DNA from 3 places in the Yokenella regensburgei genome. Region 2 is predicted to be linked to each of the others. Evidence: predicted binding sites of a transcription regulator. Region 2 holds the regulator's gene; each other region holds the start of a gene.
What was found. Region 2 encodes CRP, which controls carbon source genes, mostly activating them, when cyclic AMP is high. Its sites were predicted from a motif close to ATGTGANNNNNNTCACAT; they were not measured.

Region 1 (10,864 bases), on a different contig from region 2:
ACGCATTATTGCGGTGCTGGAGCCGCGCTCTAATACCATGAAGATGGGGATCAGCAAAAACGAGCTGGCACCGTCGTTGGGTCGTGCCGATGAAGTGTTCCTGCTACAGCCGCAGCATATTCCATGGCAGGTGGCAGAAGTTGCCGAAGCCTGCGTGCAGCCTGCGCACTGGAGTGCGGACGTTGACACGCTGGTGGAGATGATTGTCAAAACCGCAGAGCCGGGCGATCACATTCTGGTGATGAGCAACGGTGGTTTTGGTGGGATTCATCAGAAGCTGCTGGACGGCCTGACGAAGAAAGCCGAAGCGGTAGAAGAGTAACCCTCACTCTGACCCTCTCCCATCAAGGGAGAGGGATCTCACCACCCTGACTTCTGTAGCGAGATGAGGAGCGAAAGCGGTATTAGCCTTCGCTTTCTGCCAGTTCGCGCAGAAACTGGAAAATCAGGCGCGCCGATTTCGGCGGTTTATTCCCTTCTTTCTCTTTCTTCGCGTTGCGGATGAGCGTCCGCAGCTGCTGGCGGTCGGCGTCTGGCCACAGGTTCAGCACTTCAGTAATCGCGTCGTCTCCCTCATCAATCAGACGATCGCGCAGATGCTCCAGCTTGTGGAACAGCGCAACCTGCTGGTTGTGACGGTTTTTCAGCTTATCAAGTGCCTGGCGGATAGGATCAACGTCGCGGTTACGCAGCATTTTACCAATCAGCTGCAGCTGGCGGCGGCGGCCTTCTTTCTTGATCTTCTGCGCCAGTTCAATGGCGTCACGCAGGTCTTGATCCAGCGGGATCTTGTCCAGTGCGTTTTTCCCAAGATCAACCATCTCGGCACCGAGCCTTTTCAGCTCCTCGGCGTCGCGCTTAATTTCGCTTTTGCTGACCCAGATAATCTCGTCATCTTCGTCTTCGATGTCGTCACCGGGTACGTCGTCGAGCCAGTCTTCGGGCTGCTTAGTCATTTCAGGCTCCTTAAAAAAAGAGGCACATGTTACCAGTTAAGGGGCACACTGGAAAACGGTTCTCTGTTAGACTTCAAAGAATCTCTTCACTCATTATGGCATTGGCGATGAAAGTAATCACACAAGTTGCAGAGCAGCGTAACGCACTGGAGAAAGCCGTATCCACCGCACTGGAGCTGGCATCAGGTAAATCAGATGGTGCCGAGGTTGCGGTGTCGAAAACGACCGGCATTAGCGTCAGCACGCGTTATGGCGAAGTTGAAAACGTTGAATTTAACAGCGACGGTGCGCTTGGGATTACGGTTTATCACCAGAACCGCAAAGGCAGCGCCTCTTCCACCGATCTTAGCCCGGAGGCCATCGCCCGTACGGTGCAGGCTGCGCTGGATATCGCGCGCTACACCTCACCGGATCCATGCGCCGGCGTCGCTGAAAAATCCCTGCTGGCGTTCAACGCCCCGGATTTAGATCTCTTCCATCCGGCAGAAATCTCTCCGGACGAGGCCATTGAGCTTGCTGCCCGCGCAGAGCAGGCTTCGCTCAAGGCTGATAAGCGCATCACCAATACCGAAGGCGGCAGTTTTAACAGCCATTACGGCATCAAAGTGTTTGGCAACAGCCACGGCATGCTGCAGAGCTACTGCTCTACCCGCCACTCTCTCTCAAGCTGCGTCATTGCCGAGCATGATGGTGATATGGAGCGTGATTACGCCTATACCATTGGCCGCGCGATGGGCGACCTGCAGACCCCGGAATGGGTAGGGGAAGAGTGTGCACGACGCACCCTCGCTCGCCTGTCGCCGCGTAAGCTCTCAACCATGAAAGCGCCGGTGATTTTTGCCCCTGAAGTGGCAACCGGTCTCTTCGGGCACCTGGTCGGCGCGATTGCTGGCGGTGCGGTTTACCGTAAATCAACGTTCCTGCTCGACTCGCTCGGCAAGCAAATCCTGCCGGAGTGGCTGACGATTGAAGAGCATCCACACCTGCTGAAAGGGCTGGCTTCTACGCCGTTCGACAGCGAAGGGGTTGCCACCACGCGCCGCGATATCGTGAAGGATGGCATTCTGACCCAATGGCTGCTGACCAACTATTCCGCACGTAAACTGGGCCTGCAAAGCACCGGGCATGCGGGCGGTATCCACAACTGGCGTATTGCCGGTCGTGGCCTCGGATTTGAAAAGTTACTCAAAGAAATGGGCACCGGACTTGTGGTGACCGAGCTCATGGGGCAGGGTGTCAGTGGTGTCACCGGTGATTATTCACGCGGTGCCTCCGGCTTCTGGGTTGAGAATGGCGAGATCCAGTATCCGGTGAGTGAAATCACGATCGCCGGTAATCTTAAAGATATGTGGCGTAATATTGTCACTATCGCCGACGATATTGAAACCCGAAGCAATATTCAGTGTGGTTCTGTGCTGTTACCGGAGATGAAAATCGCCGGGCAATGATTCACTTATTGGCGCGACCTGCCGCGCCCTATAACCAAAAGGAAGTGAGCAATGCGTAAAAAACTCCTCGCGATGTTGGCGGTATCCACTCTGGCATTCAGTTCGGTTCAGGCGTTTGCCGCCGATCTGGAAACCGATATGGATACGCTCAGCGCGAATCTGAAAATTGTCCAGAAAAGCACTAATGCTGCTGAAATGAAGGACGCGTTGACCAAGATGCGTACCGCGGCGCTTGATGCCCAGCAGCAGACGCCACCGAAGCTTGAAAGCAAAGCGGCCGACAGCGCAGAGATGAAAGATTACCGCCACGGTCTGCAAACGCTGGTGGGCCAGATTGATGGCGCGCTGAAGCTGGTGGATGAAGGCAAAGTACAGGAGGCGCAGACCGCTTCTCAGGATTTTGTCGCGACCCGCAATACCTACCACCAGAAGTATCGCTAACAGGCGCCTGAGGCTTACGTCCTCATGCGCAGAGTGGGGGAGTTCGGAATTCCCCCTTCTTTTCTCGCCGGGGCGCAACGCCTCAGACACCTGCCAGCAGCATAGCCTTTCCCCATAAGTAAACCTTATCGGCATCACATTTTTACGAGAAGCTTTCCAGACTTTTTCTCTGCCGGGCCACCGCTTTTCACCTCCTGGGCTGTGATATTCATCACGTAAATCCAGTCATTTGAACGTAATCACGCGAATAATGTGGCACAGATCACTGCCGCCGATTTCCTTTCCACTTCGAAGTGGAAAACAACTCGCTACAAACTCTTTCCCCCCGACGTTAAGTTTTATCCCAGAGACATTAACGGGGTAAGACGAGTGATAAACGGAGTGGTAATGAACGACGTTGGGGACCAGGCAGTTCAGACTGAGAAACTTGCCGACACCATGCTGGCGCGCACCTATGCGCTGCTCAGCCGCCACAACATCATCCCCAATGAAGTACAGGAGCAGATGCTGACTTCTCATGTTCGCGCAATGGCGCACCGGTCAGTGACCGGCGAGCCGCTGCCGGAAGTGGAAGCCAGCCTGTTCGAAGAAATTTCAGAAGATTCAATGCGGCTTGCCCGAGAAGTGGTCGCAGAGTTCGGTAACCTTCCTGAGGAAGAAGCCTGGCTGCTGTCCGTTCACTTTGAAGTCGCGAAAGATAACCTTTAAGGAGCAAAACATGGAACAGATTACCGTAGTGATTGGCGATCGTCTTGGCAAAGGACAGAAAGTCGCCGCAGGCGTTGAGAAGGCCGGTGGACGTGCCGTTGTGGTTCCAGGTGTTGCCGCAGATATGAAACTGGGTGACGTCATGAAGGCGGAAAACGCGACCTTCGGTATCTCCTTCTGCGGCAGCGGCGGCGCAGGTGCAATCACCGCGCAGACCAAGTACGGCTACAAAGCTAAGTACGGCATGCGCTCTGTTGACGAAGGCGTTACTGCCATCAACGAAGGCTGCAACGTGCTGGGCTTCGGCTTTATGGACAAAGAAGAGCTGGGCGAGCGTCTGGTTCAGGCGTGGCAGAAGAAACACGGCGCATAACGATGAAAGAACAATTCACCACAACGGTCAGGGTGAAGGGCAAAGGCGAGGCAAAAGCGCGCGCTTTTGCCGATGCTCTCAACCAGGTACAAGCCGCGGTGATGAAAGCGTCACCGCATATTTTACTGCGTATTGAGCCACAGGATGTGCAGGTTGTTCAGGCGCGTGAAACGGTACGAAAAGAAGCCTTCCTATTCATCTTTTTGCGCCGGGAAAGACAGTCTTACAGCGTGGAGCTGGATGTCACTGTCAACGTGACCGCCATCAATCTGGATAAGGTTGATTTTGTCACGCAGAAATAAACTACACAGAAGGGCAGACTGATGTTCCTAATTATATTAATAAAATCGCTCATCATCGGCGGCCTGGTCGGCGTTGGTGTGGGCGCAGGTGCTGCACGCATGTTTCACGCGCCCACCACACAGGGGATGGGTGCTTTTCGTACGTTGGGGGAACTGAATTCCTGCGAAGGGGATCCGGCTTCTCACTTCTCCTTTGGGCTGGGCTTCTTCTTTAACGCCTGGGCTTCTTCCGTTGCAGCAGGTGCGTTCACTCAGGACGTTGACCACCGCATTATCCCGAACTGGGGTGCGGCAGCGCTGATGATCAAAAACCGTAACGTCGGCGAGACACTGCATGACCCGCGTAAAATGGCGATTGCCTGCGGCATCATCGGCATGATTGTTGTCGCCTTCCTGAACCTCACCGCGTCCTCCGTTCCGGCCGCGCTGCAGGTTACTGCGATTAAGGTGCTGGTACCCGCAGCAAACCTGCTGGTCAACACCGTGATGCCGGTTATTTTCTGGCTGGCGGCGATTGATGCCGGTAAGAAATCAGGTTTCTGGGCAACCGTCTTCGGCGGCGCCGCACAGCTGATTATGGGTAACGCCGTACCGGGCCTGGTGCTGGGTATCCTGATCGGTAAAGGCGTGGAAGAGAGTGGCTGGCACCGCGTCACTAAAGTGATGATGACGGCCATCGTTGCGCTGTTTGTCCTGAGCGCCTTCTTCCGTGGTTTCGACATGAAGATGATCGAATCCTTCCATATGACCGTGCCGAACTGGCTGGATCTGATCCATAACTCTCTCAGCGGTAAATAACAGGAGCCTGTAATGGAAGAGAAAAAAGGTTTTTGGTTTGCCGACTGGTCGTTCCCGATCTTCGTTGGCCTGCTCTCCTCCGGCGTGTTCGCCGGGACACACATGTACTATCTCTACGGTATTGGCGCGTTCAACGAAGTGGCCTTCGTGGCAATGCTGAAAGCGGGCATCGATACCGGGGCTTACGGTGCGGTGGCGGCGTTTGGTGCGAGCTTCCTGTTCGCCCGTATTATTGAAGGCTCTCTGGTGGGGATCCTTGATATCGGTGGTGCGATTCAGACCGGTGTTGGTCTGGGGGTTCCGGCACTGCTGCTGGGCGCGGGGATCATGTTCCCGGTGACCAACTTCATTGCTTCCCTGATTACCGGTCTGGTGATTGGTCTGGCGATTGGCTACATCATCATCCTGGCGCGTAAGTTCACCATCAACCAGAGCGACTCCACCTACGGGGCGGACGTTATGATGGGGGCAGGTAACGCCTCTGGCCGCTTCCTGGGGCCGTTGATTATTCTGAGCGCGATGACCGCCTCCATTCCTATCGGGATTGGCTCTCTGGTGGGTGCGCTGCTGTTTTACCTCTGGCAGAAACCGATCACCGGTGGTGCGATCCTCGGCGCCATGATTTTAGGCTCCATTTTCCCTATCGCAATCGGCTAACTTCCTCGGGCGCTCCGGCGCCCTGTCTCACAGGAGAAAGATATGTTTGATTTACTCCTGCGCCGCGCGCGCCTCGTCGACGATACCCTGACCGATATCGCCATTCAGGACGGCAAAATCGCAGCGCTGGGCGACATTTCCGCGCCCGCGAAAAGCATCGTTGAGCTGAACGGTAAGACCTACGTCAGCGCAGGCTGGATTGATTCCCACGTTCATTGCTATCCGAAATCACCGATCTACCATGATGAACCTGACAGCGTCGGCATCGCGACCGGCGTCACGACGGTGATTGATGCTGGCAGCACCGGTGCCGACGACGTTGATGATTTCTGGCAGCTGACCCGTAAAGCCAGCACCGACGTTTACGCACTGCTGAATATTTCTCGCGTTGGGCTGATTGCCCAGAACGAGCTGGCCAATATGGACAATATTGATGCCGACGCCGTGCGTGATGCGGTGAAACGCCGCCCGGACTTTATCGTCGGGCTTAAAGCACGCATGAGCAGCAGCGTGGTGGGAGAGAACGGCATTACCCCGCTCGACCGCGCTAAAGCGATGCAAAAAGAGAACGGCGATCTGCCGCTGATGGTTCACATTGGCAACAACCCGCCGAACCTCGATGAAATCGCCGAGCGCCTTAGCGCCGGAGACATCATCACCCACTGTTATAACGGTAAACCTAACCGCATTCTGACCCCGGCAGGTGAACTGCGCGCTTCGGTGACCCGCGCGCTGCAGCGCGGTGTACGTCTCGACGTTGGCCACGGTACTGCAAGCTTCAGTTTCGCGGTGGCGCAGCGCGCTATCGCCATGGGCATTCTGCCGCACACCATTAGCTCCGACATCTATTGCCGTAACCGTATCGACGGCCCGGTGAGATCGCTTGCGAGCGTGATGTCGAAATTCCTCTCTATCGGTATGACGTTAACGCAGGTGATCGACTGTGTGACCGCCAACGCCGCCGACGGCCTGCGTCTGGCACATAAAGGACGTCTGACGACGGGTCTTGATGCTGACCTGACCCTCTTCACCCTGAAGCATGAGCCGGTGGTGATGGTGGATGCCGAGAAAGAGAGCCTGCAGGTAGATAACATTCTGGTGCCGCTTGCCGCCGTACGTGCGGGCAAGGGCTATATGACCGAACAAGGGAGCGCGGAAAATGCCTTCAATTTTTGAGAAATACCATTTAAAGCAAGTCATTAACACCTCTGGCCGTATGACGGCACTGGGGGTTTCCACCCCGCGTCCGGAAGTGGTCGAGGCGGTGATGAGTGGCATGAACCACTATTTCGAGATGAAAGATCTGGTCAATAAAACCGGGGAATACATCGCCGGGCTGCTGGAAGTGGAAGGTGCAACCGTGGTGTCCTGCGCTTCGGCCGGGATTGCCCAGTCTATCGCCGCGGTGCTGGTAAAAGACAGCGACTGGTTGCTGGAAAACCTGCACGTTACCCCGGTTGAGAACAACGAAATCGTGATGCCGAAGGGCCATAACGTCAACTTCGGTGCCCCGGTTGGCACCATGGTGGCGCTGGGCGGCGGCAAGCTGGTGGAAGCCGGTTACGCCAACGAATGCTCTGCCGATCAGCTGGCCGCGGCCATTACCCCGCGCACGGCCGCTATCCTTTACATCAAATCTCACCACTGCGTGCAGAAGAGCATGCTGAGCGTGGAGCAGGCGGTGGTGGTAGCGCGTAAGCACAACCTGCCGCTTATCGTCGATGCTGCCGCAGAAGAAGATCTGCAGTGCTACTACCGTGCCGGTGCTGATCTGGTGATTTACAGCGGCGCGAAAGCGATTGAAGGGCCAACCAGCGGCCTGGTGGTTGGTAAAACGCAATACGTTGAGTGGGTTAAGCGTCAGACTGCCGGGATTGGCCGTGCGATGAAGGTCGGTAAAGAGGGGATCCTCGGCCTGACCTGCGCTATCGAACATTACCTGACCGCGCGTAAAGAGAGCGGTGATGAAATGGTCGCGAAGATGACCCCGTTCATTAACCAGCTTAATGCCCTGAACGGCGTCGCTGCCCGGGTGGTGTGGGACAGTGCGGGCCGTGATATCGCACGTACCGAAATCAAATTTGATGAAGCCGTTACCGGTATTGCCACCGGTGAGCTGGTCAGCGCGCTGAAGCAGGGCCAGTACGCCATTTACTTCCGTGGTTACAAAGCCAATGAAGGGATTATTGAGGCGGATGTCCGCAGCGTGAACGGCGAACAGCTGGATATCGTCGCCCGTCGTATTGCTGAAGTACTGAACAAGGAGCAACAAGCATGAAACTGACCCCGAATTTTTACCGCGACCGCGTCTGCCTTAACGTCCTGGCGGGAAGCAAAGCGAATGCCAGCGCTATCAACGAGGCGGCGGAAGGTCACGTACTGGTGGGTGTGCTCTCCAAAAATTATCCGGACGTGGCGAGCGCCGTGGCGGACATGCGTGAATACGCGAAGCTTATCGATAACGCGCTCTCCGTAGGACTTGGAGCGGGCGATCCAAACCAGTCAGCGATGGTCAGCGAGATTTCTCGCCAGGTGCAGCCGCAGCACGTGAACCAGGTGTTCACCGGCGTGGCGACCAGTCGCGCGCTGCTGGGGCAAAACGACAGCGTGGTCAATGGTCTGGTTTCACCAACCGGTACACCGGGAATGGTGAAAATCTCTACCGGACCGCTGAGCAGCACCGCGCCTGACGGTATCGTACCGGTGGAAACCGCGATTGCGTTACTGAAAGACATGGGCGGCAGCTCCATCAAGTACTTCCCGATGGGTGGCCTGAAGTGCCGTGACGAATACAAAGCGGTGGCAGAAGCCTGCGCCCGTCACGATTTCTGGCTGGAGCCGACCGGTGGCATCGATCTGGAGAACTTCGAAGAGATCCTGCAGATAGCCCTGGATGCCGGTGTCAGCAAAGTTATCCCGCACATTTACAGCTCAATCATCGACAAAGCCAGCGGTGATACCCGCCCTGAAGACGTTCGTACTCTGTTGGAAATGACGAAGAAGTTAGTGAAGTAGTTCGATAGCCCCTCACCTCAACTCTCGCCCCAAAGGGGTGAGGGCTGGGTGAGGGGATCCCTCAATATCTTCAAGGAGTTAATATGCTTACCGCACGTCATCTGCTTGTTGCTTCATGTTCCCTGCTGGCGGCTACCGCCACCGCCCAAACCCAGTTCGCCTGGGTCGGTACCTATAACCCGAACGGCGAGGGGCTGTACCGCTTCTCGGTTGACCCGCAAAGCGGCGCGCTCGGGAATAAAACCCTGGTCAGTGCATTGCCCAATGCCGCACAGCTGACCGTCTCCCACGACGGCAATACGCTTTACGTTGCCAGTGAAGTGGAGAAGGGCGTGGTGCAGGCGTGGCGTATCGGCGAGAAAGGTGAGCTGAGTGAGCTCAACGAGGTGGCCTCCGGTGGCGCAGGGCCGGTGTATCTTTCCCTGACGCCGGACGGTAAGCATTTGCTGGTGGCAAACTACGTCAGCGGCTCGATTGCGGTGCTGCCGGTGAAGGCCGACGGCAGCCTCAGCGAGGCGAGCGACAGCCATCAGGATGAAGGCCCTGCGGGAGCGGCAAAACCGGAAGCGGCGGTGGAAGGCAGTTTTGCCGTGAGCGATCATAATGGTCCACACGCCCATATGATAGCCGCCGATCCCAGCGGCAAATTTGTTTACTCCACCGATCTCGGTCTCGACAGAATTTATCAGTACCGCTTTGATGCGGCGAGCGGCAAGCTGACGCCGAACGATCCGCCATTTATTGCCGCGTCGTCAAAAGGGGCGGGGCCTCGCCACTTCGTCTTTACGCCGAAGGGTGACGGACTGTGGCTGATTAACGAAGAGTCTTCTACGCTGACGTACTATCATCGTGATCCGCAAAACGGCACCCTGCGTGAAGGTAAGACCCTCTCTTCATTGCCTGCTGCGTTTAAGGGGACCAACTTTGCCGCCGGACTGGTGCTGAGCCAGGATGGTAAACAGCTGTATGTCGCCAACCGTTTGCATAACAGCATTGCGCACTTTACTGTAACGGCAGAGGGGACGTTGATGCACCAGCAGGATGTCTGGACCCGTGGCGACTACCCGCGTTCGTTGACCCTGGACGCACAGGGGCGCTGGCTGTATGTCATGAACCAGCGTAGCGATAACATCACGCGTTTTAACGTGTCGGCGAAAGATGGCAAATTAACCTTTGCAGAGGACTACACGGCGGTGGGCAGCCCATCGCAAATGGTCATATCATCAAAATAGAATACAGCAGGACGGGCGCGGAAAGCGCCCGTGAACCCAAGAGGAAACTGGCGTGCGATTTCCCAACCAACGTTTAGCGCAACTGTTTGATTTGCTGCAAAACGAAACGCTACCGCAGGATGAGCTGGCGCAGCGCCTGTCGGTTTCCACCCGTACCGTGCGAGCGGACATTACCGCCCTTAACGCGCTGTTGCTGCACTACGGCGCGCAGTTTGTTCTTGCTCGCGGCAGCGGTTATCAGCTCAGGGTTGATGACCCAACACGTTATCAGACGCTGGCGGCGACGCCGGCAAAAGCATTACGCATTCCACGTACCGCCGTTGAGCGGGTGAATTACCTGTCGGTGCGCTTTCTGACCTCGGCCTTTTCCCTGAAGCTGGAAGACCTGGCGGACGAGTGGTTCGTCAGCCGTGCCACACTGCAGGGTGATATGGTCGATGTTCGCGAACGTTTCCAGCGCTACCAGCTGACGCTGGAGACCCGGCCGCGCCATGGCATGAAGCTTTTTGGCAGCGAAGTCTCGACCCGCGCCTGCCTGACGGATCTGCTGTGGGCGCTGGCCCAGGAAGACGAAACTAACCCGCTTATCACCGAAGAAGCACTGAACGCTGGCGTTCCCGAGCGTCTCGCCAGCGTATTGCCTGAAGCGCTGGCTCGTCATCATGTGCGGCTCACCGCGGAAGGTGAGCGTTTTGTACGTATCTACTGCGCTGTGGCGGTACGTCGCATCAGCGAAGGGTATCCGTTGTCGGAATTCAATGCGGAAGATGTTGCCCAGAACGTGCGCGACGCCGCGCGTGATATTGCCGCATCGCTGCAGCAGCTGGCAGGAAAACCGATCTCCCCGGCGGAAGAAGAGTGGCTGTGCATTCATATCACCGCCCGCCAGGTACAGGAAGTGGACCCGGGCACCATCAGCGCCGACGATGACGAA
Region 2 (10,864 bases):
CACTACTATTGTGAAATCAATGTGCTGCATCCTTTCCGGATCGGTAATGGCATTGCGCAGCGGATCTTCTTCGAGCAGCTGGCGCTGCATGCCGGGTATCTGCTCGACTGGCGAGGGATCGAGCCTGACGTCTGGGCGCAGGCGAACCAGAGCGGCGCGATGGGAGATTTGCGCGCACTTAGCGCCATCTTCAGCAAAGTAGTAAGCGAAGCGCGGGAATCTGAGTAGAATAGAGCGGATTTTTGTTCTGGAGCCGCCATGATTCTGCTGATTGATAACTACGATTCGTTCACCTGGAACCTGTACCAGTACTTTTGCGAGCTGGGGGCCGAGGTGGTGGTGAAGCGAAACGATGAAATAACTCTGGCAGAGATTGACCGCCTGGCGCCGGAAAAAATCGTTATCTCTCCGGGGCCCTGTACCCCGGATGAGTCCGGAATTTCTCTCGACGTCATTCGTCATTATGCCGGAAAACTCCCCATTCTTGGCGTGTGCCTTGGACACCAGGCGCTGGCTCAGGTCTTTGGTGCAACCATCGTGCGGGCGGCAAAGGTCATGCACGGCAAAACGTCACCCGTTACTCACACCGGGCAGGGGGTGTTCCGGGGTCTGAACAACCCGTTGACCGTGACCCGCTATCACTCACTGGTGATCGATCCCGCCACGCTGCCTGCCTGTTTTGACGTCACGGCGCAAAGTGACACCGGTGAAATCATGGGTATTCGACACCGCGAATGGGCACTGGAAGGGGTTCAGTTCCATCCGGAAAGTATCCTCAGCGAGCAGGGGCATCAGCTTCTGGCGAATTTCCTGCATGGCTGAATAGTGGTTGCCATTAACTGATTTTTTATGCATATTTCGTGATTATATTCTCATAATCACTGCTGCATAGAAGGTGGTCAAGACATGGCAACGGAACAACCTGCAATTACCCGCGCGACGTTTGATGATGTGATAGTGCCAATTTATTCACCCGCGGAATTTATCCCGGTGAAAGGGAAAGGCAGTCGCGTGTGGGATCAGCAGGGCAACGAGTATGTTGATTTTGCGGGCGGCATCGCTGTGACCGCGCTGGGTCATTGTCATCCGGCGCTGGTGGCGGCGCTGCATGCTCAGGGGGAAATGCTCTGGCATACCAGCAACGTCTTCACTAATGAACCAGCGTTACGCCTGGGACGTAAGCTTATTGACGCCACTTTCGCTGAACGCGTGGTGTTCATGAACTCGGGAACGGAAGCCAACGAAACCGCCTTCAAGCTGGCGCGCTATTACGCTGCCACACGCCACAGCCCTTACAAAAGCAAAATCATTGCCTTCCATAACGCGTTCCATGGTCGTTCGCTGTTTACGGTGTCCGTTGGCGGACAACCAAAATACTCCGACGGCTTTGGCCCGAAGCCGGCCGATATTATCCATGTGCCGTTTAACGATCTTCATGCTGTCGCGGCGGTGATGGATGATCACACCTGCGCGGTGGTGGTAGAGCCAATTCAGGGCGAAGGCGGTCTGACGGCGGCTACGCCGGAGTTTTTACAGGGGCTGCGTGAGCTTTGCGATAAACATCAGGCGCTGTTGGTGTTTGATGAAGTGCAGTGCGGCATGGGGCGCACCGGCTCGCTGTTTGCCTATCAGCATTACGGCGTGACGCCGGATATTTTAACCAGCGCCAAAGCGTTAGGCGGCGGATTCCCGGTGAGCGCGATGCTGACTACCGAAGACATTGCCAGCGCCTTCCACGTGGGGAGCCACGGTTCAACCTATGGCGGGAATCCGCTAGCCTGCGCGGTTGCGGAAGCCGCATTCGATGTTATCAACACCCCGGAGGTGCTCAACGGGGTGAAGGCGAAGCGAGAACTATTTGTGCAGCAATTGCAGCAAATCGATGCCCGCTTTGATGTATTCAGCGACATTCGCGGCATGGGGCTGCTGATTGGCGCGCAGCTGAAACCGCAGTACAAAGGCCGCGCCCGTGATTTCCTGCACGCTGCGGCGCGTGCGGGGGTGATGGTGCTCAACGCCGGGCCGGACGTGATGCGCTTTGCCCCATCGTTGGTGGTGGAAGAGGCGGATATCACCGAAGGGATGGCGCGCTTCGCTGAAGCGGTGAAGGCTATCGTTAACGGCTAGCTTTACTCAGTCGTCGGGTCAGCCAGATACCGTGATGCGGTCGCTGGCGCCAGGCCACTGACGAAATGGTGTACATGGCGCTAAGATGCCCCAGTACGCGCTGAAATTGCTGTTCCATGGTGCTCGACGGCTCGTGGGACAGCATATCCTGTGATTCCATGATATTCGTCTCCCCGCTGCTTCCTGGCTCATCATATTCCAGTCGCTGTTGACAACGCTGCAGTGCAATTTCACAGGATTGCAGATAACGTTCGGTCAGCTCTGGCGTCAGGCAGTTATGCTCGCGGGCAAGCGTCGTCATGGCATTGATGTGCTCGACGATAAACTGGCTATGGGTTACCCACAGTTTCATATCTTCCAGATATTGAGTGTTAAAACCGGGCTCGTGCATGGCCTGATTGAGCGAGTTGAACAGCGCATTGTGCGCCTGATTGACCCGCATTCGCTGGTAGGCGAGCGCCGGTGCCTGCGGATCGTCGCTCAGGATCAAGCGAATGGCTTCCTGATCGGCCTCCAGCGCATCCTGGGCGTTTTTACGTAGCAGGCCGGTCTGCCACTGTGGCCACAGCCACACCATGCCGCCGAAGGCTATCAGACAGCCAATGATGGTATCGATGAAGCGAGCGACAATAAACTGCTCACCGTTCAGGGTCAGAAGCTGGATGGTGTATACCGCGGTCACCGTAAAGCCCACCGTCGCCCAACCGTAGTTCTTACGAATAATCAGATAGCTGACCAGCGTGATGATGAGCATCGCACTTAGCGTATAGCCTTCCGGGACGTGGAAGTGCAGGGTACTTCCCACAATCACCAGTCCGGCGAGGGTACCGATTGCACGGTGGACGATCCTCACCCGCGTCGCGCCATAACCGTTCTGGGTGACCAGCAGGATGGTCATCAGGATCCAGTACGGTTTTGGCAGGTGCAGGGCGGCACCCATCAGGCTCGCGATGCTCAGCATCACGCTGATACGTGCGGCGCTGCGCAGCGCCGACGACTTCAGCGACAGATAGCTTCTCAGTGCCGGAATAACCGGCAGGCGACGCTCTTTGTCAGCCATCAGATTACGAGGGTAGAGCGGGCGCTGGGTGCGAAGAACGCGCGCGATACGGCTGAAATGCCAGGCGCAGAACTGGCCTACCGGATTGTCCGGATGCTGGCGTGCGATTTTCTCCAGCGCGCCAAGCTGCTTATCCATCGTGAAGCGGTGCGGGTAGCGGTGATAAAGAATATCGTCAGCAAGCTCGCGCAGCCGCGCTGCAATGGTCTGGGCATTCCAGCGGATAACCGCTTCGGCGTGGCTGCGCTCCACCAGTTTCTGCACCTCTTCCGGCTGATGCAGGCTGACGGAGATATGCTCTTGTAAATCGAGCCCCATCTGGAATACCCGCAGCAGCCGTTTGTAATCGCGATTTTTGTTGGCTGCCAGCATGTGCAATTGCTGGTAACACTGGCTTATCAGATCGACCGCTTTTTGCTGGCGGTTGAGCAGCGGCGGCAGCGCGGTGGTCGGGTCGGTGTGCTGGGTAAGCAGGCTGTACTTCGCTTCACAGTAGTCGGCAAGCTGGCGATACAGCAGGCTCAGGGATTCACGCAGCGGCTGCTCTTTCCACATCCAGAACCAGAACCAGTTAAAGAGCCCGTACCACAGAGTACCCAGCGCATACAGCAGCAGCGGCTGCCAGACCGGCATATTTCCAGCCAGGCTTAGGGTGAAGATGGAGGCAATCAGCGACGCGGGCAGCAGGCGGGCGTGCAGGGCGCTAATCTCAGCCGTCACGCCAAGTATCATCGTCAAGCCGGTCAGGATGAGCGGCAGGGGGATGTCTTTTGCCAGCAGGAGCTGGACTATCAGGCTGCAAACGGCAAACAGCGTGCCGCCGACGACCAGGCGTTTAAAAAAGCGTTTATGCGGCGTGTCGAGGCCGGCAATGTTGCAGCAGGCAGGAACGAGGGAGAACAGCAGACCCTGCTGGAGATGGCCGAGAATCAGACCCACAGCCACAGGAAGACACAACACCAGCGTTTGCCGCAGTGCGTAGTTAACTTCCGGGTGATAGATAAGCCTGCGCCACATGGGTGATAAAACAAAAACGGCGCGCGAGGTAGGTTGCGCGCCGTCTGGCATGATTTAGCGGGTACCGTAAACCACGATGGTTTTACCGTGTGCGGAGATCAGATTCTGATCTTCCAGCATTTTCAGAATACGACCCACGGTTTCACGGGAGCAGCCCACGATCTGACCGATTTCCTGACGAGTGATTTTGATCTGCATCCCGTCCGGGTGAGTCATGGCGTCCGGCTGTTTCGCCAGGTTCAGCAGCGTCTGCGCGATGCGGCCCGTTACGTCCAGGAAGGCGAGGTTGCCCACTTTCTCAGACGTTACCTGCAGACGGCGAGCCATCTGAGAAGAGAGACGCATCAGGATGTCCGGGTTTACCTGGATCAGCTGACGGAATTTTTTGTATGAAATTTCAGCGACTTCACAAGCCGTTTTAGCACGCACCCAGGCGCTACGTTCCTGGCCTTCTTCAAACAGGCCTAATTCACCGATGAAATCGCCCTGGTTGAGGTAAGAGAGGATCATCTCTTTACCTTCTTCATCCTTGATGAGTACAGCCACGGAGCCTTTCACGATGTAATACAACGTTTCTGCTTTTTCACCCTGGTGAATAAGCGTGCTCTTCGACGGGTACTTATGAATGTGGCAATGAGACAAGAACCATTCGAGAGTCGGGTCTGTTTGCGGTTTGCCAAGCACCATGCGCGATTATCCTCTGTTATAAGCTGTCTCCAGCGGCATTAGTCTTTCTGCCCCTGGGTTGCAATCGAATTCTTCCCGCTACCTGGGAAGTGGGCTGACGGTATATTCAGCAGCCTTATGTGATGTCCTCTGCAGACATGTCATTTATCAATGTAACACTGTTGCATCCCGAATGTTTTAGCATAGCTTTCGCCGCATGTCTCCTGGTGTCTCGCTTCAGCATGATGCACGTCGCCTTCCATTGCGAGAAATGTTATGTGCGCGTAATCTGTGAAGAAAATTGCAACTCAGGAGTTAAAAAATATGCAAGCGCGTGTGAAATGGGTTGAAGGGTTAACCTTCCTTGGTGAGTCGGCTTCGGGTCATCAGATTTTGATGGATGGCAACTCTGGAGATAAAGCACCAAGCCCGATGGAAATGGTGCTGATGGCGGCGGGCGGATGCAGCGCCATCGACGTGGTCTCTATTCTGCAAAAAGGCCGCCAGGCCGTGACGGATTGTGAAGTGAAGCTGACTTCTGAGCGCCGTGATGAGGCTCCGCGCCTGTTCACCCACATCAATCTGCACTTCATCGTGACCGGTAAAGATCTGAAAGATGCAACCGTCTCTCGCGCGGTGGATCTGTCTGCTGAGAAGTATTGCTCGGTGGCATTGATGCTGGAAAAAGCCGTCAACATCACGCATTCCTATGAGGTTGTTGAAGGCTGATGTTAATACGGGTGGTCACTCACCCCCTTCCCGGCGGAAGAGGGGTGAGGTTTATCCGATTTTTTTCCCTTCCATGATTCGCTGTACCAACGGCGCCATGATCAGCTCCATCGCCAGCCCCATTTTCCCGCCCGGTACCACCAGAGTATTCATATGTGAAATGAACGAGCCCTGCAGCATAGCCAACAGCCATGGGTAGTCGATTCCCGCCAGATTACGGAAATGAATGACCACGAAGCTCTCATCAAGCGAAGGAATCCCTTTTGCGGCAAACGGGTTCGAGGTATCGACGGTCGGGACGCGCTGGAAGTTAATGTGGGTGCGGGAAAACTGCGGAGTAATGAAGTTGATGTAGTCCTCCATTGAGCGCACCACGGAATCCATCACTGCCTCACGCGAATGACCGCGCTCGCCGGTGTCGCGCACCAGCTTTTGGATCCACTCAAGGTTGACGATGGGCACCACGCCGACCAGCAGATCGACATGACGGGCGACATCCTGATCCTTTGTCACTACGCCGCCGTGCAGGCCTTCATAGAACAAGACGTCGGTAGGTTCGGGCAACGGCTGCCACGGCGTGAAGGTGCCTGGCACCTGGTCCCAGGGGACCGCTTCATCATAGGTATGCAGGTATTTACGCGACTGGCCTTTACCGCTCAGGCCGTACTCGTGGAAGGTTTGTTCGAGCAGGCTAAAGTCATTGGCTTCCGGGCCAAAATAGCTGATGTGCTTTCCCAGGTCGCGCGCCTTACGGATAGCCATATCCATTTCCGGCCGCGTGTAGCGATGAAAGCTGTCGCCCTCAACCTCCGCGGCGCGGAGCTTGAGCTGGGAGAAAATCTTACGAAATGCGAGGCTGGTGGTTGTGGTTCCGGCACCGCTGGAGCCCGTGACTGCAATAACCGGGTGTTTGGCCGACATAGCGAACAGCTCCCTGAGTCAATGGTGATGGAGGGTCAGCCGTTAAACTGCTTGCGCGACATAATATTGACGGTCTCGTGCAGTTCGGACCACACCAGCACGGCCTCACCGCTTTGCAGCTGTTGTTTAACGTCGGCGACCTTATCTTTTAATGAACGTTCATGTTCACCATAGTCGGTGCCTTCGCGCAAGACAAAACTTTCGATCAGGTTTTCGAGCGCTTCCGGGCTCAGGTCCTGCCAGGGGATCATCATGCTTGTGCCCTCAGCCAGCGGGTTAACCAGTCGGGAATGCGCTTTTCGAGCCACATTTCCGGTTTACGCAGGGTGCCACCCACAAAGCCGACGTGGCCGCCGTGCTCCGTCAGTTGATACTCAACGTTTGGCGGCAGCTGTTCCTGAGGAGGAATGGAGTGGTGATCCATAAACGGATCGTCCTTCGCATGGATGATAAGCGTAGGAATTTTGATTTCACTCAGGACCGGCATAGCGCTGCACTGACGGTAGTAGTCGATAGCATCCGCGAAACCGTGGATTTTCGAGGTGATAAGATCATCGAATTCACGGATACGACGCACGCTTTTCAACTGCCGCAGGTTAATCGGCAGGGTTCCAGGGTAGGCCTTGAGCTTGCGGGCGGCGTTACCCTTGAGCAGGTTTAGCAGATAACGCTGATAAACCCGGGAAAAACCCTTATCCATATGATAGCTACAGGCTTCCAGCATGAAGGGGGCGGACACAATAACTGCGGCGTTCAGCGGCACGTCGGCGCCTTCTTTCGCCAGCAGACAGCCGAGCATATTCCCGCCGAGCGAATACCCTACCGCTGCCGTAGGTGCGTTGCCAAACTGGCGTTGCAGCCAGTTGAGGAACCAGGTGCCGTCTTCGGTTTCCCCGGAGTGGTAAATACGTTCGTTACGATTAGGCTCACCGCTACAGCCGCGAAAATGCATCACTACGCCGAGCCAGCCGCGCTGCTGCGCCGCGTGGATCAGGCCGTGGGCATAGGGGCTGTAAAGGCTGCCTTCTAACCCGTGAAAGACCACCAGGCGCGGTTTATGGCGCGCCTGTTCGGGATCTTCACTCCAGGCAAGATCGACAAAATCACCGTCGGGTAGCTCAAGACGCTGCCAGTGCGGAGTGAACTGCAGCTTGCGGCGAATTAGCCGCGGCAGCATGGTCTGCAGGTGGCAGTTCTTAACGCCTCGCATCGGTACGAAGGAGGCATCATCTTCCGGTGGTAATTCGAAATCTACGGGGGTTATCTGAGTCATTGCGCTCTACTATACCGCCCGGCCGGTTTCATGTTTATGAATTCGAGCCACATTACCCCTCCTGCAGCATCTGTTCGAGTTGCTCCTGCGCCTCAAGCCACGCCATTTCGCACTCTTCAAGCCCGGATTTCGCGCTGGCCTGCTGTTGCAGGCAGGCGGTCAGCTCTGCTTTGCGCGCCTGATCGTACAGGCCGCTATCGCCAAGCGTTTCTTCCGCCTGTGCCAGCTCGGCATTAAGTTTCTCCATCTCTTTTTCGAGACGAGTAATCTCTTTGCGCAGCGGCTGCGTCTGAGTACGCAGTTCTGCTTCGCGGCGTTTCTGATCTTTACGCGCCTGGGCGCTGTTGGCGTTGTCCTTCGACGCTTCCGTTGGCTGGTTTTCCTGCTTCTGCACGTCGGTCAGCCACTGCTGATAGTCGTCCAGATCGCCGTCGAACGGTTCGACTTTACCATCATGAACCAGATACAGATCGTCAGTGGTGGAACGCAGAAGGTGACGGTCGTGCGAAACCACCACTAATGCACCTTCAAATTCGATCAGCGCTTCGGTCAACGCCTGGCGCATGTCGAGATCGAGGTGGTTAGTTGGTTCATCGAGCAGCAGCAGGTTCGGGCGCTGCCAGACGATCAGCGCCAGCACCAGGCGCGCTTTTTCGCCGCCGGAGAAACGTGCCGTGTGTTCGGTGACTTTATCACCCTGGAAGCCAAAGCCGCCCAGATAGTCGCGCAGCTTCTGCTCAAGCTCCTGCGGTGCAAGGCGTGCCAGGTGCTGAATCGGTGATTCATCTGCCCGTAAGAATTCCAGCTGATGCTGAGCAAAATAGCCAAGCTTGATGCCTTTCGCCAGACCGATATCACCGCTGATGGGCGCCAGTTCGCCTGCCAGCATTTTGATAAGCGTTGATTTACCAGCACCGTTGCGGCCGAGCAGGCCGATACGCGAGCCCGGCACCAGGTTGAGCTTGATGGAGTCGAGAATGACGCGTTCGCCATAGCCTGCGCTGACCTTTTCCATCTTCAGCAGCGGGTTTGGCAGGCTTTCCGGCGCGCGGAAGCTAAAGTGGAACGGGTTATCGACGTGCGCCGGGGCAATCATCTCCATGCGCTCAAGCATTTTTACCCGGCTTTGGGCCTGCTTGGCTTTTGAGGCTTTTGCTTTAAAGCGGTCGATGAAGCTTTGCAGGTGCGCGACTTTTTGCTGTTGGCTTTCAAACATCGACTGCTGCTGAGCAAGCCGGGTCGAACGCTGAATTTCGAACGACGAGTAGTTGCCGGTGTATTCGAACATGGTTTCCTGTTCGATATGAATAATTTTGCCCACTACCGGGTCGAGGAAGTCGCGGTCGTGGGAAATCAGAATCAGAGTGCCCTGATAGCTTTTCAGCCACTTCTCAAGCCAGATAACGGCATCAAGATCGAGGTGGTTGGTCGGTTCATCGAGCAGCAGCAGATCAGAACGGCAAATCAGCGCCTGCGCCAGGTTAAGGCGCATTCGCCATCCACCGGAGAAGTCGCTTACCGGGCGTTCGAGCTGTTCATTGCTGAAGCCTAAACCGTGTAGCAGGCTTGAAGCGCGGGAGCGAATAGTCCATGCATCAATCGCGTCCAGTTTGCCGTGAACGGTCGCGATAGCGTGGCCGTCGTCGCGCTCGTTGGCGCGCTGCAGCTCGGCTTCCAGTTGACGGTATTCGCGGTCACCGTCGATGACATAGTCTAAAGCGGGCACCTTCAGGGCGGGGGTTTCCTGATTTACCCAGGCGAGCTGCCAGTTACCCGGGTAGGTGAAACTTCCACCGTCGGCGCTGATTTCATTTTTCAGCAGGGCCAGCAGCGTGGATTTACCGCAGCCGTTTTTACCCACCAGGCCGACTTTCTGCCCGGGGTTGATGGTAGCGGTAGCGTTATCCAACAGGACGCGAACGCCGCGACGAATTTGTAATGAGGAGAAAACAATCATAAGGCGCCGTATGTTCAGACTATGTTAATTTGTCATTATGATAATGTAATGTGCGGGCAATTTTCCGCACCGGGCCGCCATGGTAGCCCAAAACGATAACGATAGACAAAACCGGGAGGGGGATGATGTCTCAGACAGCGAAAGTTTTGCTGCTGTATGCCCATCCGGAATCTCAGGACTCGGCGGCTAACCGGGTTTTGCTTAAGCCGGCGTTGCAACTGCAGAATGTGACCGTGCATGACCTTTATGCACACTATCCAGACTTCTTTATTGATATTCAGCGCGAGCAGGCTCTGCTTCGTGAGCATGATGTTATCGTTTTCCAGCATCCGCTATATACCTATAGCTGTCCGGCGTTGCTCAAAGAGTGGATGGACAGGGTATTGAGCCGGGGGTTTGCCAGCGGGGTGGGGGGCAACCAGCTGGCGGGAAAGTACTGGCGGAGCGTCATCACGACCGGCGAGCCGGAAGCAGCCTACCGTCATGATGGGTTAAACCGCTACCCGATGAGCGATATTTTACGTCCCTTCGAACTCACCGCCGCCATGTGCCACATGCACTGGATGACGCCTATCATCGTTTACTGGGCGCGCCGTCAGCCTCCTGAGGAGCTGGCGAGTCACGCCCGCGCCTATGGTGACTGGCTGGCCTCTCCCGTGATTGTCGGAGGCCGCTGATGGAAGCTTCCAATTTGCTGCTGGCTGGCGTGCTGTTCCTGTTTGCCGCCGTCGTTGCGGTTCCGTTGGCCGCGCGGATAGGTATTGGCGCGGTGCTGGGCTATCTGTTGGCCGGGATCGCTATTGGCCCGTGGGGGTTAGGTTTCATCAGCGATGTTGATGAGATTTTGCATTTCTCCGAGCTGGGCGTTGTGTTTCTGATGTTCATCATCGGCCTTGAGCTGAACCCGGCGAAACTCTGGCAACTGCGGCGCTCCATCTTTGGCGTTGGGGCGGCTCAGGTTGGCCTCAGTGCGGCTATTCTGGCGGGGCTTTTGATGCTGACGGATTTCTCGTGGCAGGCCGCCGTCGTAGGTGGGATTGGGCTTGCTATGTCTTCGACCGCGATGGCGCTGCAGTTGATGCGGGAAAAAGGTATGAACCGCAGTGAGGCAGGG
Region 3 (10,864 bases), on a different contig from region 2:
CATATGAAGCTTGTCGATGAGGCAAAAGCCTGTGCTGATGTGGTGGTGGTGAGCATTTTCGTGAACCCGATGCAGTTCGACCGACCAGAAGATCTGGCGCGCTACCCGCGCACCCTGCAGGAAGACAGCGAGAAGCTCAACAAGCGTAAAGTGGATTTTATTTTCGCGCCTGCTCCGGCCGATATTTATCCGCTGGGTACCGATACGCAAACCTACGTCGATGTTCCAGGTCTTTCTACCATGCTGGAGGGCGCGAGCCGTCCGGGCCATTTCCGCGGCGTGTCGACTATTGTCAGCAAGCTCTTTAACCTGGTGCAGCCAGACGTTGCCTGCTTTGGCGAAAAAGATTTCCAGCAGCTGGCGCTTATTCGCAAGATGGTGGCGGATATGGGCTACGACATCGAGATTATCGGCGTGCCGATTGTCCGCGCCAAAGATGGTCTGGCCCTGAGCTCACGCAACGGTTATCTCACCGCGGCCGAGCGTAAAATCGCGCCGGGCATCAGCAAGGTGATGAACGGTATTGCCGAAAAACTGCAGGCCGGCGAGCGTGATTTTGACGAGCTGATCGCACTTGGAGAACAGGAACTGAACGATAAGGGCTTTCGCAGCGATGAAGTGCAAATTCGCGATGCCGATACGCTGCTGGAGGTTTCTGACACCAGCAAACGTGCGGTTATCCTCGTTGCCGCCTGGCTTGGTCAGGCTCGCCTGATTGATAATAAAGTGGTTGAGCTCGGCCAGTAGACACCGACTAAAAATCGGGCAATACTGCGCGCATACAGGCTCCGGGAATATATCCCTTCACCCGACCCTCTCCTGCGGAGAGGGTAATGCATGATGATTAAAGGTAGACGTAATGATTCGCAAAATGCTGCAAGGTAAGCTTCACCGTGTGACAGTGACTCAGGCCGACCTGCACTACGAAGGTTCCTGTGCCATTGACCAGGATTTTCTCGATGCGGCAGGAATTCTTGAAAACGAAGCGATTGATATCTGGAACGTGAACAACGGCAAACGCTTCTCCACCTATGCCATTGCGGCAGAGCGCGGTTCTAAAATTATCTCCGTGAACGGTGCGGCAGCGCACTGTGCCGACGTGGGCGATATTGTGATTATCGCAAGCTTCGTCATGATGTCAGACGAAGAGGCCCGCCGCTGGCAGCCGAAAGTCGCCTACTTTGAAGGCGAAAACGAGATGAAGCGCACCGCCAAAGCGATTCCGGTTCAGGTCGCGTAACTCTACCCCTGCGGCTGATTGCTGATCAGCCGCGACATGGTCTCCAGTGAATCGGTTCTCAGAATATACAGGCGCTTCAGTAAGAACAGATTATCCCCCGGTTTTACCTTCCCTTTCACCGTCGTCACCGCCATGTGGAAACCGGCATCATTCGCCGCTTTCAGCGCATTATCGTCGTAGCCGCCAAACGGATAAGAGAGATACAGCACGTGAGGGTTGAACTGCCCCAGCGCACGGCGTGAGCGTTCAAAATCAAACAGAATGTTGTGGTAGCTACGGCTCAACAGAATCGGACGATGCTGGTTGTCCACCCGATGCAGAAAATGGGTGTGCGACTGGATATCAAACACGTTCTGAATGCTTCGTAGCTCAGAAATGCTCATAAACTGCAGCGATTTTGGATCCCATTTTTGTGGGTGGATTTTAATCCGCGACGAAATAATAAACGCAGTCGCCTTAAAACCATACTCCTCGAGAATCGGCCAGGCGTAGCGGTTGACCGACTTCAGACCATCGTCAAAGGTAATCACCACCGAGCGGGCAGGAATATTGAGTTTATTACGCAAATAACCTTCCAGCTGATACATGGTCAGCGTGGTGTAGCCCTGATCGCGAAGCCAGGTCATCTGGTTACTAAACGCACGTACCGAGGTGGTGGTAGAAGTATGGCGAAAGCGCGTATTCTCTTCATCACGCAGAATATGGTGATAAGTGAGGATCGGCACACCGTTGTCCTGCTGTGCATCCAGGCTACTGACCCACGCCAGGCGATCGCCAATACGGATCTGATACCAGGTCTGGTTCAGGCGGTCTTTTAGTTTGCTGATAATGGGGTAGCGCAGATTGTCTGCCAGTACGCCAAACGGAACGCTGGTATTTCGCGGCTCGTTATAAACAGGGGTATCACGCCAGGTCAGCAGGTTCTGATTGCTGAGCGGCTTGTTCAGGTCACCGAGGTTATCCTGTACCCGCAGGCCGCCCTGCACCGGCTCCAGATGCCCTTTATCGATATAGCCGGTACCAAAACCGAAGCTGAATTCATAGTAATCCGCGTTCGTGGTTTTTACTGCCAGGATCTGCCCGCCGCGCACGTTACCCACCGTGACGACCCGATTGCCGATTTTCGCCCAGATAGTGGCATCTTCCGTCGTTTGCATATAACGAGCGGACAGCTCAGGCTGGTTGAGAAGAGTGGCACTGGCGCTGCCAGAAACCACCAGCAGCAGGACAAAGACAAGACGAGTTAACATACACGATTGACCGGGCAGCGAAAACTGCCGCTATTGTAGCAAAAGCGCTATCAATACCAATGGTTAATCAGCGTACAAATCATGAAGTAACACGAAGGGTGGATTTTTCTGCTGCTGATGCCACAGACTGCTGACCTCGGGCGCCCCACTGGCAACAATCGCATCGCGAAAGGCTTCGCTGGATAAGGTCTCCCGCTGCGAATACATTCGCTCCAACAATGAATAATAGACACCGGAGATCACTTCGCAATGGCTGTGCTTGTGGCTCATCAACGATGCTACACGGTACGGTGCCGCCCCGGGAATATCAGTGAGAAAAATCACCCCATCGCCTGAATCTGTGTGGTGCAGTGCATCGCACATCATCCGACTCAGCATGTTAGCGCTAAGCCCACGCCAGTAATTCACCGCCCGACATTGCGTCAGCGGCCCAAACTTTTTTTCGAGGCGATCCATGATTTCCTGTGCGCGGTCGTCATGACAGGCAATAACCCAACCTAGCATACAAGTCTCCTTAGCAGACATGTAGTTTAGCCGGGTGAATATTCGGATGGGGTGATAAAAGTCAAACTTCGGCGGAGTGTTGCCCGGCAGCGACGAGCCGCCGGGCGAAGGGTCTAGCTGCGCAGACCGCGTCCTTTCTGGATGAGATACCAGCAGAGCAGGTAAAACGCGGCGATAAAGACCACCAGAACCCCCACGGTGGTTGCCAGCGGCACATCGCTAATACCGAGGAAGCCGAAGCGGAAACCACTGATCATGTAGACAATCGGGTTCAGGTGCGACAGCGCCTGCCAGAACGGTGGCAGCAGCGTCAGCGAGTAAAATACCCCGCCAAGATAGGTCAGCGGCGTCAGTACGAACGTCGGGATAAGGCTGATATCGTCGAAGGTTTTAGCAAACACCGCATTCAACAACCCCGCCAGAGAGAACAGCACCGCCGTCAGCAGCAGCGTCAGTCCGACGAACAGCCAGGAGTGAACCTGGAACGGCACGAAGAACAGCGAAATTGCCGTCACCAGAATGCCAACGCACAGGCCGCGCGCCACGCCGCCGCCGACGTACCCGGCAATGATGACATGGGTTGGCACCGGAGCCACCAGCAGTTCTTCAATGTTACGCTGGAATTTCGCGCTGAAAAACGACGAAGCTACGTTGGCATAGGCGTTGGTGATCACCGCCATCATGATAAGCCCCGGCACGATGAACTGCATGTAGGTAAAACCATGCATCTCGCCAATTCGTGAACCAATCAGATTACCGAAGATGATGAAATAGAGCGTCATGGTGATAACCGGCGGCACCAACGTCTGGATCCAGATACGCATAAAGCGCTGGATCTCTTTCGCCCAGATACTTTTCAGGGCGACCCAATAAAGCTGCATCATGCCTGCTCTCCTTGTTTCACATTCACCAGCGACACAAACAGCTCTTCCAGACGGTTGGCTTTGTTACGCATACTTAATACCTGAACACCCTGCGCGCTGAGCTGGCTAAAGACGCTGTTAATGCCCTGCTCGCGCAACACTTCCACTTCAAGCGTGGAAGTATCGACCAGCCGGTACTGATAGCCGTCGAGCTTCGGCAGCGGGCTTTTCGGGGCCAGATCGAGGATGAAGGTCTCCGATTTAAGCTTTGAGAGCAGATTTTTCATCGAGGTATTTTCCACTAACTCTCCGTGCTGAATGATGCCGATGTTACGGCACAGCATTTCAGCCTCTTCCAGGTAGTGGGTGGTTAAAATGATGGTGGTGCCCTTGTCGTTGAGATCCTTCAGGAACCCCCACATAGAGCGACGCAGTTCGATATCCACCCCGGCGGTCGGTTCGTCGAGGATCAGCAGTTTTGGCTCATGCATCAGCGCACGAGCAATCATCAGGCGCCGCTTCATCCCACCGGAAAGCATACGTGCACGTTCACCACGCTTTTCCCACAGATCGAGCTGTTTTAGGTATTTTTCGCTACGTTCGACGGCTTCTTTTCGCTCAACGCCGTAGTAACCCGCCTGGTTCACCACGATCTGCTGAACGGTCTCGAACGGGTTGAAGTTAAACTCCTGCGGCACCAGCCCCAGCTGGCGTTTGGCGTTGACCACGTCCTTGCCCAGATCGTAGCCAAATACGCTCACGCTGCCGGAAGTTTTGTTCACCAGCGAACTGATGATGCCGATGGTGGTTGATTTGCCTGCGCCGTTCGGCCCAAGCAGCGCGTAAAAGTCACCAGCTTCAACACTAAGATCGATACCACGCAGCGCCTGAACGCCGCCCGGATAGGTCTTTTTAAGCTGTTTTAGTTCCAGAGCAATGGTCATTAAATGTCTCTTATCGTGTTGTGACACTCGATGTGTGGTTTTAAAAATGATGGAGTTGACCTATATTAGCGCAACGCACTTACTTGGTTACAGGTCGTTAACCTCCATGAAAGATATAGATACACTCATCAGCAATAATGCACTATGGTCAAAAATGCTGGTGGAAGAGGATCCCGGTTTTTTTGAGAAACTGGCACAAGCGCAGAAACCACGCTTTCTATGGATTGGATGTTCCGACAGCCGCGTTCCCGCTGAACGCCTTACGGGTCTGGAGCCGGGTGAACTCTTTGTTCACCGTAACGTCGCCAACCTCGTCATTCACACTGACCTGAACTGCCTCTCCGTGGTGCAGTACGCGGTTGATGTGCTGGAAGTCGAGCACATCATCATCTGTGGCCACTATGGCTGCGGTGGCGTACAGGCGGCTGTAGAGAATCCGGAACTCGGCCTCATCGACAACTGGCTGCTGCACATCCGTGATATCTGGTTCAAACACAGCTCACTGCTGGGCGAAATGCCTCAGGAACGTCGTCTCGACACCCTGTGCGAGCTGAACGTGATGGAGCAGGTTTATAACCTGGGCCACTCCACCATTATGCAATCAGCCTGGAAACGCGGCCAGAAGGTCACGGTTCACGGCTGGGCTTACGGCATTCACGATGGCCTGTTACGCGATCTCGACGTGACCGCCACCAGCCGCGCTACCCTGGAGCAGCGTTACCGCCACGGGATTTCCAACCTGAAGCTTAAGCATGTAAATCATAAATAACAAAAAAGGCCCCGCGGGGCCTTTTTTTATTCGTCCAGCAGGACCACTTTGCCGACGTACGGCAGGTGGCGGTATCGCTGAGCGTAGTCGATACCATAGCCAACGACAAACTCATCCGGAATAGCAAAGCCGACATATTCCACGGTCACATCCACTTCACGGCGGGACGGTTTGTCCAGCAGAGTACAGATGGCAAGGGATTTTGGCTCACGCAGGCTCAGGATTTCGCGCACTTTCGACAGAGTATTACCAGAATCGATAATATCTTCGACGATCAGCACGTCTTTACCACGGATATCCTCGTCGAGATCTTTGAGGATTTTTACATCACGGGTGGTGGACATGCCGCTGCCATAGCTCGACGCCGTCATAAAATCGACTTCATGTGATACCTGTACTTCGCGGCACAGGTCAGCCATGAACATAAATGAACCGCGCAGCAGCCCAACCAGCACCATATCACTGCCGCTATCTTTATAGTGTTCAGTAATCTGACGACCTAATTCGGCGATACGCGCTTTGATCTCCGCTTCCGGGATCATCACTTCAACAGTATGTTTCATTAAACTAACCATCTGATTTAAAGAGTAAATCACTCAATATCACCGCCAGTGGCAGCAGTATTGATCAGCAAGCGGCACAGTATACCAGCAAAACCATTTATACGGTGCATGCGATCATAAAGCTCGATTTGTGATTCCGATCACACTTGTTAAATCCTATAATTAATTGCTACTAAAAAATTAACTATTTGGTGGGTGTCTTTCTATGGCAGAAACAAAACCTCAACAATCACGAATTCTCGTGACGCTAACGGCCCTCTTTGCAGCATTCTGCGGGCTATATCTTTTAATCGGAGGGGTATGGCTGGCCGCGATTGGCGGTTCCTGGTACTACCCCGTAGCAGGTCTGGTGATGCTTGCCGTCACCGTCATGCTGTTTCGCGGTAAGCGCTGTGCGCTATGGCTGTACGCCGCTCTGCTGCTCGCCACGATGGTCTGGGGCGTGTGGGAGGTCGGTTTCGACTTCTGGGCGCTGACGCCGCGCAGCGATATTCTGGTGTTCTTCGGCATTTGGCTGATTCTGCCCTTTGTCTGGCGTCGTCTGCACATCCCTTCCGGCGGTGCCGTATGTGCGCTGGTGGTGGCGCTGCTGATAAGCGGTGGCATCCTGACCTGGGCCGGCTTCCACGATCCGCAGGAAATCAACGGCACGCTGAGCACCGATGTGACGCCAGCGGCGCCGATTTCTACCGTTGCTGATCAGGACTGGCCCGCTTATGGTCGTAATCAGGAGGGGCAGCGCTACTCCCCGCTGAAGCAAATTAACGCGGACAACGTTCACCAGCTGAAAGAGGCCTGGGTATTCCGTACCGGCGATCTGAAGCAGCCTAACGATCCGGGTGAAATCACTAACGAAGTGACGCCGATTAAAGTCGGTAACATGCTCTATCTGTGCACCGCGCACCAGCGTCTGTTCGCGCTGGATGCCAAAACCGGGCAGGAGAAATGGCACTTCGATCCGCAGCTCAACACTGACCCATCCTTCCAGCACGTCACCTGTCGTGGTGTCTCTTACCACGAGGCCACGCCAGCAAACGCCCCTGCGGATGTGGTGGCTGACTGTCCGCGCCGCATTCTGCTGCCGGTGAACGATGGTCGTCTGTTTGCGCTCAATGCGGATACCGGTAAGCTGTGTGAAACCTTTGCAAACAAAGGGATCCTCAACCTGCAAACCAACCAGCCGGTGACCACGCCGGGGATGTATGAACCCACTTCCCCACCGATCGTGACCGACAAAACCATCGTTATTGCAGGTGCTGTCACCGATAACTTCTCAACCCGCGAGCCGTCCGGCGTTATCCGTGGTTTTGACGTTAACAGCGGTAAGCTGCTGTGGGCCTTCGATCCGGGTGCAAAAGATCCGAACGCGATCCCGGAAGACGAACACCACTACACCCTGAACTCGCCGAACTCCTGGGCACCTGCGGCCTACGATGCGAAGCTTGATCTGGTGTACCTCCCGATGGGCGTTACCACGCCGGATATCTGGGGCGGTTACCGCACGCCGGAGCAGGAACGCTATGCGAGCGCGATTCTGGCGCTGAACGCGACCACCGGTAAACTGGCCTGGAGCTACCAGACCGTCCACCACGATCTGTGGGATATGGACATGCCTTCCCAGCCTACGCTGGCTGACATCACCGTGAAAGGCGAAACCGTTCCGGTGATTTATGCCCCAGCGAAAACCGGGAACATTTTTGTTCTCGATCGTCGTGACGGTAAGCTGGTCGTCCCGGCGCCGGAAAAACCGGTTCCGCAGGGTGCTGCGAAAGGTGATCACGTCTCCGCAACCCAGCCGTTCTCCGATCTCAGCTTCCGACCGAAGAAAGATCTGACCGATGCGGACATGTGGGGCGCCACCATGTTCGACCAGCTGGTGTGCCGTGTGATGTTCCACAAACTGCGCTACGAAGGGATCTTTACCCCGCCGTCTGAGCAGGGCACGCTGGTATTCCCGGGTAACCTGGGGATGTTCGAATGGGGTGGGATTTCCGTTGATCCTGACCGTCAGGTGGCGATTGCCAACCCGATGGCGCTGCCGTTTGTCTCACGTCTGATCCCACGCGGGCCGGGCAACCCGATAGAGCCGCCGAAGGACGCGAAAGCCAGCGGTACCGAATCCGGTATCCAGCCGCAGTATGGCGTTCCGTTTGGCGTGACCCTGAATCCGTTCCTTTCACCGTTCGGTCTGCCGTGTAAACAGCCGGCGTGGGGTTATATCTCCGCCCTGGATCTGAAAACCAACCAGATCGCGTGGAAAAAACGTATTGGTACCCCGCAGGACAGCATGCCGTTCCCGATGCCGGTTCCGGTGCCGTTCAACATGGGGATGCCAATGCTGGGTGGCCCAATCTCTACCGCGGGTAACGTGTTGTTTATCGCGGCGACCGCAGACAACTATCTGCGCGCATACAACATGACCAACGGGGAGAAACTGTGGCAGGCGCGTCTGCCAGCGGGCGGACAAGCAACGCCGATGACCTATGAAGTGGATGGCAAGCAGTATGTTGTTATCTCTGCGGGCGGTCATGGTTCATTCGGAACGAAGATGGGTGACTATATTGTCGCTTACGCATTGCCGGATGATGTGAAGTAAATCTTTACCCTCACCCTGACCCTCTCCCTAAGGGAGAGGGGATTGTTTGGTGACTCCCTGCCGGGGTGAGGGCTTCAAACCGCAGCAGACTACACCGTAAACCCAAGCATCATCCCGGTGTCTTCATGCTCTAACAGATGGCAGTGCGCCATGTACATCTGCTCTTTCGGCGCATCATTCTCGAATTTCACCAGCACTTCGCTGACGCCCCCCTCGACACGAACCGTATCTTTCCAGCCAGCGCGATGCGCGGCAGGAGCATGACCGTTCTCTGAGAGAATGCGGAACTGGGTGCCGTGGATATGGAACGGGTGCAGCATCATGTCGCCTTTACCAGAGATCTGCCAGCGCTCGTACTTCCCTTTTTCTGCCGCGAACATGGGCTTATTCATATCAAAAGCCACGCCGTTGATGCGGTTCGCATTATGGAAATCAAAGCCTTTATCGCCGTGGTTCATCTGGCCCATATTGCCATGACCCATCATGCTGCCATGGTCCATCTTACCCATCATATCGCCATGATCCATATTGCCCATCATGCCGCCATGACCCATATTACCCATCGCCTGACTGCCATATTTTTGCATCAGCGCCTGCATACCCATCATATCGAGCATCGGGTCCATAGAGAGCTGCAGAGTGCGCTGGGTCAGCCCTTCCAACGCTGGCAGCGCCGGGATTGAGCTCAGCGTATCCGGTAGAGTACCGGAGGCAGGGATCGCCAGCGGCTGAACGTGCAATACCGGATGCGCCTTGTCGAATGGCGTAATCGCCATCCCCATCTGGCTCACTGGCAGGGTAACGATATCGAAAGCTTTGCCATCGCTGGTATCCACCAGCACTTCAAAACGCTCGCCCATCAACATTGGCAGCTCGGTGACTTTTACCGGTTCGGCCAACAGGCCGCCGTCGCTTGCGATAACGTACAGCGGGCGGTTGTCACTGGTGGCAAAGTTAAGGGAACGCGCATTGCAGCCGTTGAGCAACCGCAGACGCAGCCAGCCTTTCGGCGCCGAATGCTGGGGATACATCACGCCGTTGGTGAGGAGCGTATCGCCAAACCAGCCCACGGCGGCGCTCATGATGTCGAGCTGGTAATCAATCTGGCCGTCAGCGGTAAATTTTTTATCCTGGACGATGACCGGCACGTCGTCGATGCCCCACTGTTTTGGCAACAGCAGAGAGCGGATGGCATTGTCTTCAATCAGTACCAGACCCGCCAGCCCCATCGCAACCTGGCGGCCAGTTTTACCGTGTTGATGGGGATGGAACCAGCAGGTTGCCGCCTGCTGAGTTGGCGTAAACGTGACGCTTCTTGATGCGCCCGGCTGAATGATACCTTGCGGACCGCCGTCAACCTCACCCGGGATTTCCAGTCCGTGCCAGTGAACGGTCGTCTCTTGTGGAAGCTGGTTATGAATATCAACGGTAATCGCTTTGCCCTGACGCAATTGCAGGGCCGGGCCCAGCAGATTTCCGTTATAGCCCCAGGTGGTGGCAGAATGCGCACCGAACTGCGTTTTACCGGCCTGAATGGTCAGCGTAACGCGGCCTGCCGCATCGGGGCTCAATAATTCTGGGATCGGAAGCGCCGGGTATTGCGCGGCGAAAGCATAACGGCTCCATGCCGGTAATGCGCTGGCAACGCCAATCGCGGCAGTGAGTTTGATAAATTCACGACGATGCATTCTGACTTCCTTATTCTTCTGCTGGCGAATGTTTGAGCTTAAACCCTCCCCTTGCGGCAAGGTCAAGCAGAAAGATAATAATAAAGATCGGCGGCTAAATATGAAGTGTGCTAACGTTGAGCATCCGCGATGTAAGGTAGAAGAAATGACGACGTTTTTCAGAACATTGGTGCTCGGCAGTTTGCTCGCGTTCTCCTGCAGCAGCTACGCGTTAAGCGAGTCCGAGGCAGAAGATATGGCTGACCTGACCGCCGTATTTGTCTTTCTGAAAAACGACTGTGGCTACCAGAATTTACCCAACGGGCAAATCCGTCGCGCACTGGTCTTTTTTGCTCAGCAAAACCAGTGGGATCTCAGTAACTACGACACCTTCAACATGAAGGCGCTTGGCGAAGATAGCTATCGCGACCTGAGCGGGATCCGTATTCCCACTGCAAAAAAATGCAA

Region 1: a site for CRP is predicted at 3,045-3,062, ahead of C7387_RS16185 (glycine dehydrogenase). Genes of this name have one in related genera too.
Region 3: a site for CRP is predicted at 6,262-6,279, ahead of hpt (hypoxanthine phosphoribosyltransferase). Genes of this name have one in related genera too.

Annotation. Positions count from the first base shown of each region.
Region 1 is NZ_RBIZ01000005.1:221,558-232,421, forward strand. It holds gene mpl (UDP-N-acetylmuramate:L-alanyl-gamma-D-glutamyl-meso-diaminopimelate ligase) at 1-322, shown strand, start outside; gene yjgA (ribosome biogenesis factor YjgA) at 405-956, opposite strand; gene pmbA (metalloprotease PmbA) at 1,052-2,404, shown strand; gene cybC (cytochrome b562) at 2,456-2,845, shown strand; gene C7387_RS16185 (glycine dehydrogenase) at 3,215-3,553, shown strand; gene C7387_RS16190 (SFCGS family glycine-rich protein) at 3,564-3,926, shown strand; gene C7387_RS16195 (DUF4312 family protein) at 3,929-4,228, shown strand; gene C7387_RS16200 (DUF4311 domain-containing protein) at 4,250-5,026, shown strand; gene C7387_RS16205 (DUF4310 family protein) at 5,039-5,683, shown strand; gene C7387_RS16210 (amidohydrolase/deacetylase family metallohydrolase) at 5,726-6,859, shown strand; gene C7387_RS16215 (DgaE family pyridoxal phosphate-dependent ammonia lyase) at 6,843-7,961, shown strand; gene dagF (2-dehydro-3-deoxy-phosphogluconate aldolase) at 7,958-8,698, shown strand; gene C7387_RS16225 (lactonase family protein) at 8,782-9,930, shown strand; gene C7387_RS16230 (BglG family transcription antiterminator) at 9,983-10,864, shown strand, end outside.
Region 2 is NZ_RBIZ01000006.1:9,152-20,015, reverse strand. It holds gene C7387_RS18190 (putative adenosine monophosphate-protein transferase Fic) at 1-228, shown strand, start outside; gene pabA (aminodeoxychorismate synthase component 2) at 259-822, shown strand; gene argD (bifunctional acetylornithine/succinyldiaminopimelate transaminase) at 907-2,127, shown strand; gene C7387_RS18175 (YccS/YhfK family putative transporter) at 2,117-4,204, opposite strand; gene crp (cAMP-activated global transcriptional regulator CRP) at 4,259-4,891, opposite strand; gene C7387_RS18165 (OsmC family protein) at 5,195-5,599, shown strand; gene C7387_RS18160 (phosphoribulokinase) at 5,651-6,520, opposite strand; gene C7387_RS18155 (YheU family protein) at 6,556-6,774, opposite strand; gene C7387_RS18150 (hydrolase) at 6,771-7,793, opposite strand; gene C7387_RS18145 (ABC transporter ATP-binding protein) at 7,846-9,750, opposite strand; gene kefG (glutathione-regulated potassium-efflux system ancillary protein KefG) at 9,873-10,427, shown strand; gene kefB (glutathione-regulated potassium-efflux system protein KefB) at 10,427-10,864, shown strand, end outside.
Region 3 is NZ_RBIZ01000005.1:571,774-582,637, reverse strand. It holds gene panC (pantoate--beta-alanine ligase) at 1-747, shown strand, start outside; gene panD (aspartate 1-decarboxylase) at 860-1,240, shown strand; gene C7387_RS17775 (polysaccharide deacetylase family protein) at 1,243-2,490, opposite strand; gene C7387_RS17770 (PTS sugar transporter subunit IIA) at 2,554-2,994, opposite strand; gene C7387_RS17765 (ABC transporter permease) at 3,108-3,878, opposite strand; gene C7387_RS17760 (ABC transporter ATP-binding protein) at 3,875-4,801, opposite strand; gene can (carbonate dehydratase) at 4,908-5,570, shown strand; gene hpt (hypoxanthine phosphoribosyltransferase) at 5,597-6,133, opposite strand; gene C7387_RS17745 (glucose/quinate/shikimate family membrane-bound PQQ-dependent dehydrogenase) at 6,339-8,729, shown strand; gene cueO (multicopper oxidase CueO) at 8,819-10,417, opposite strand; gene C7387_RS17735 (YacC family pilotin-like protein) at 10,563-10,864, shown strand, end outside.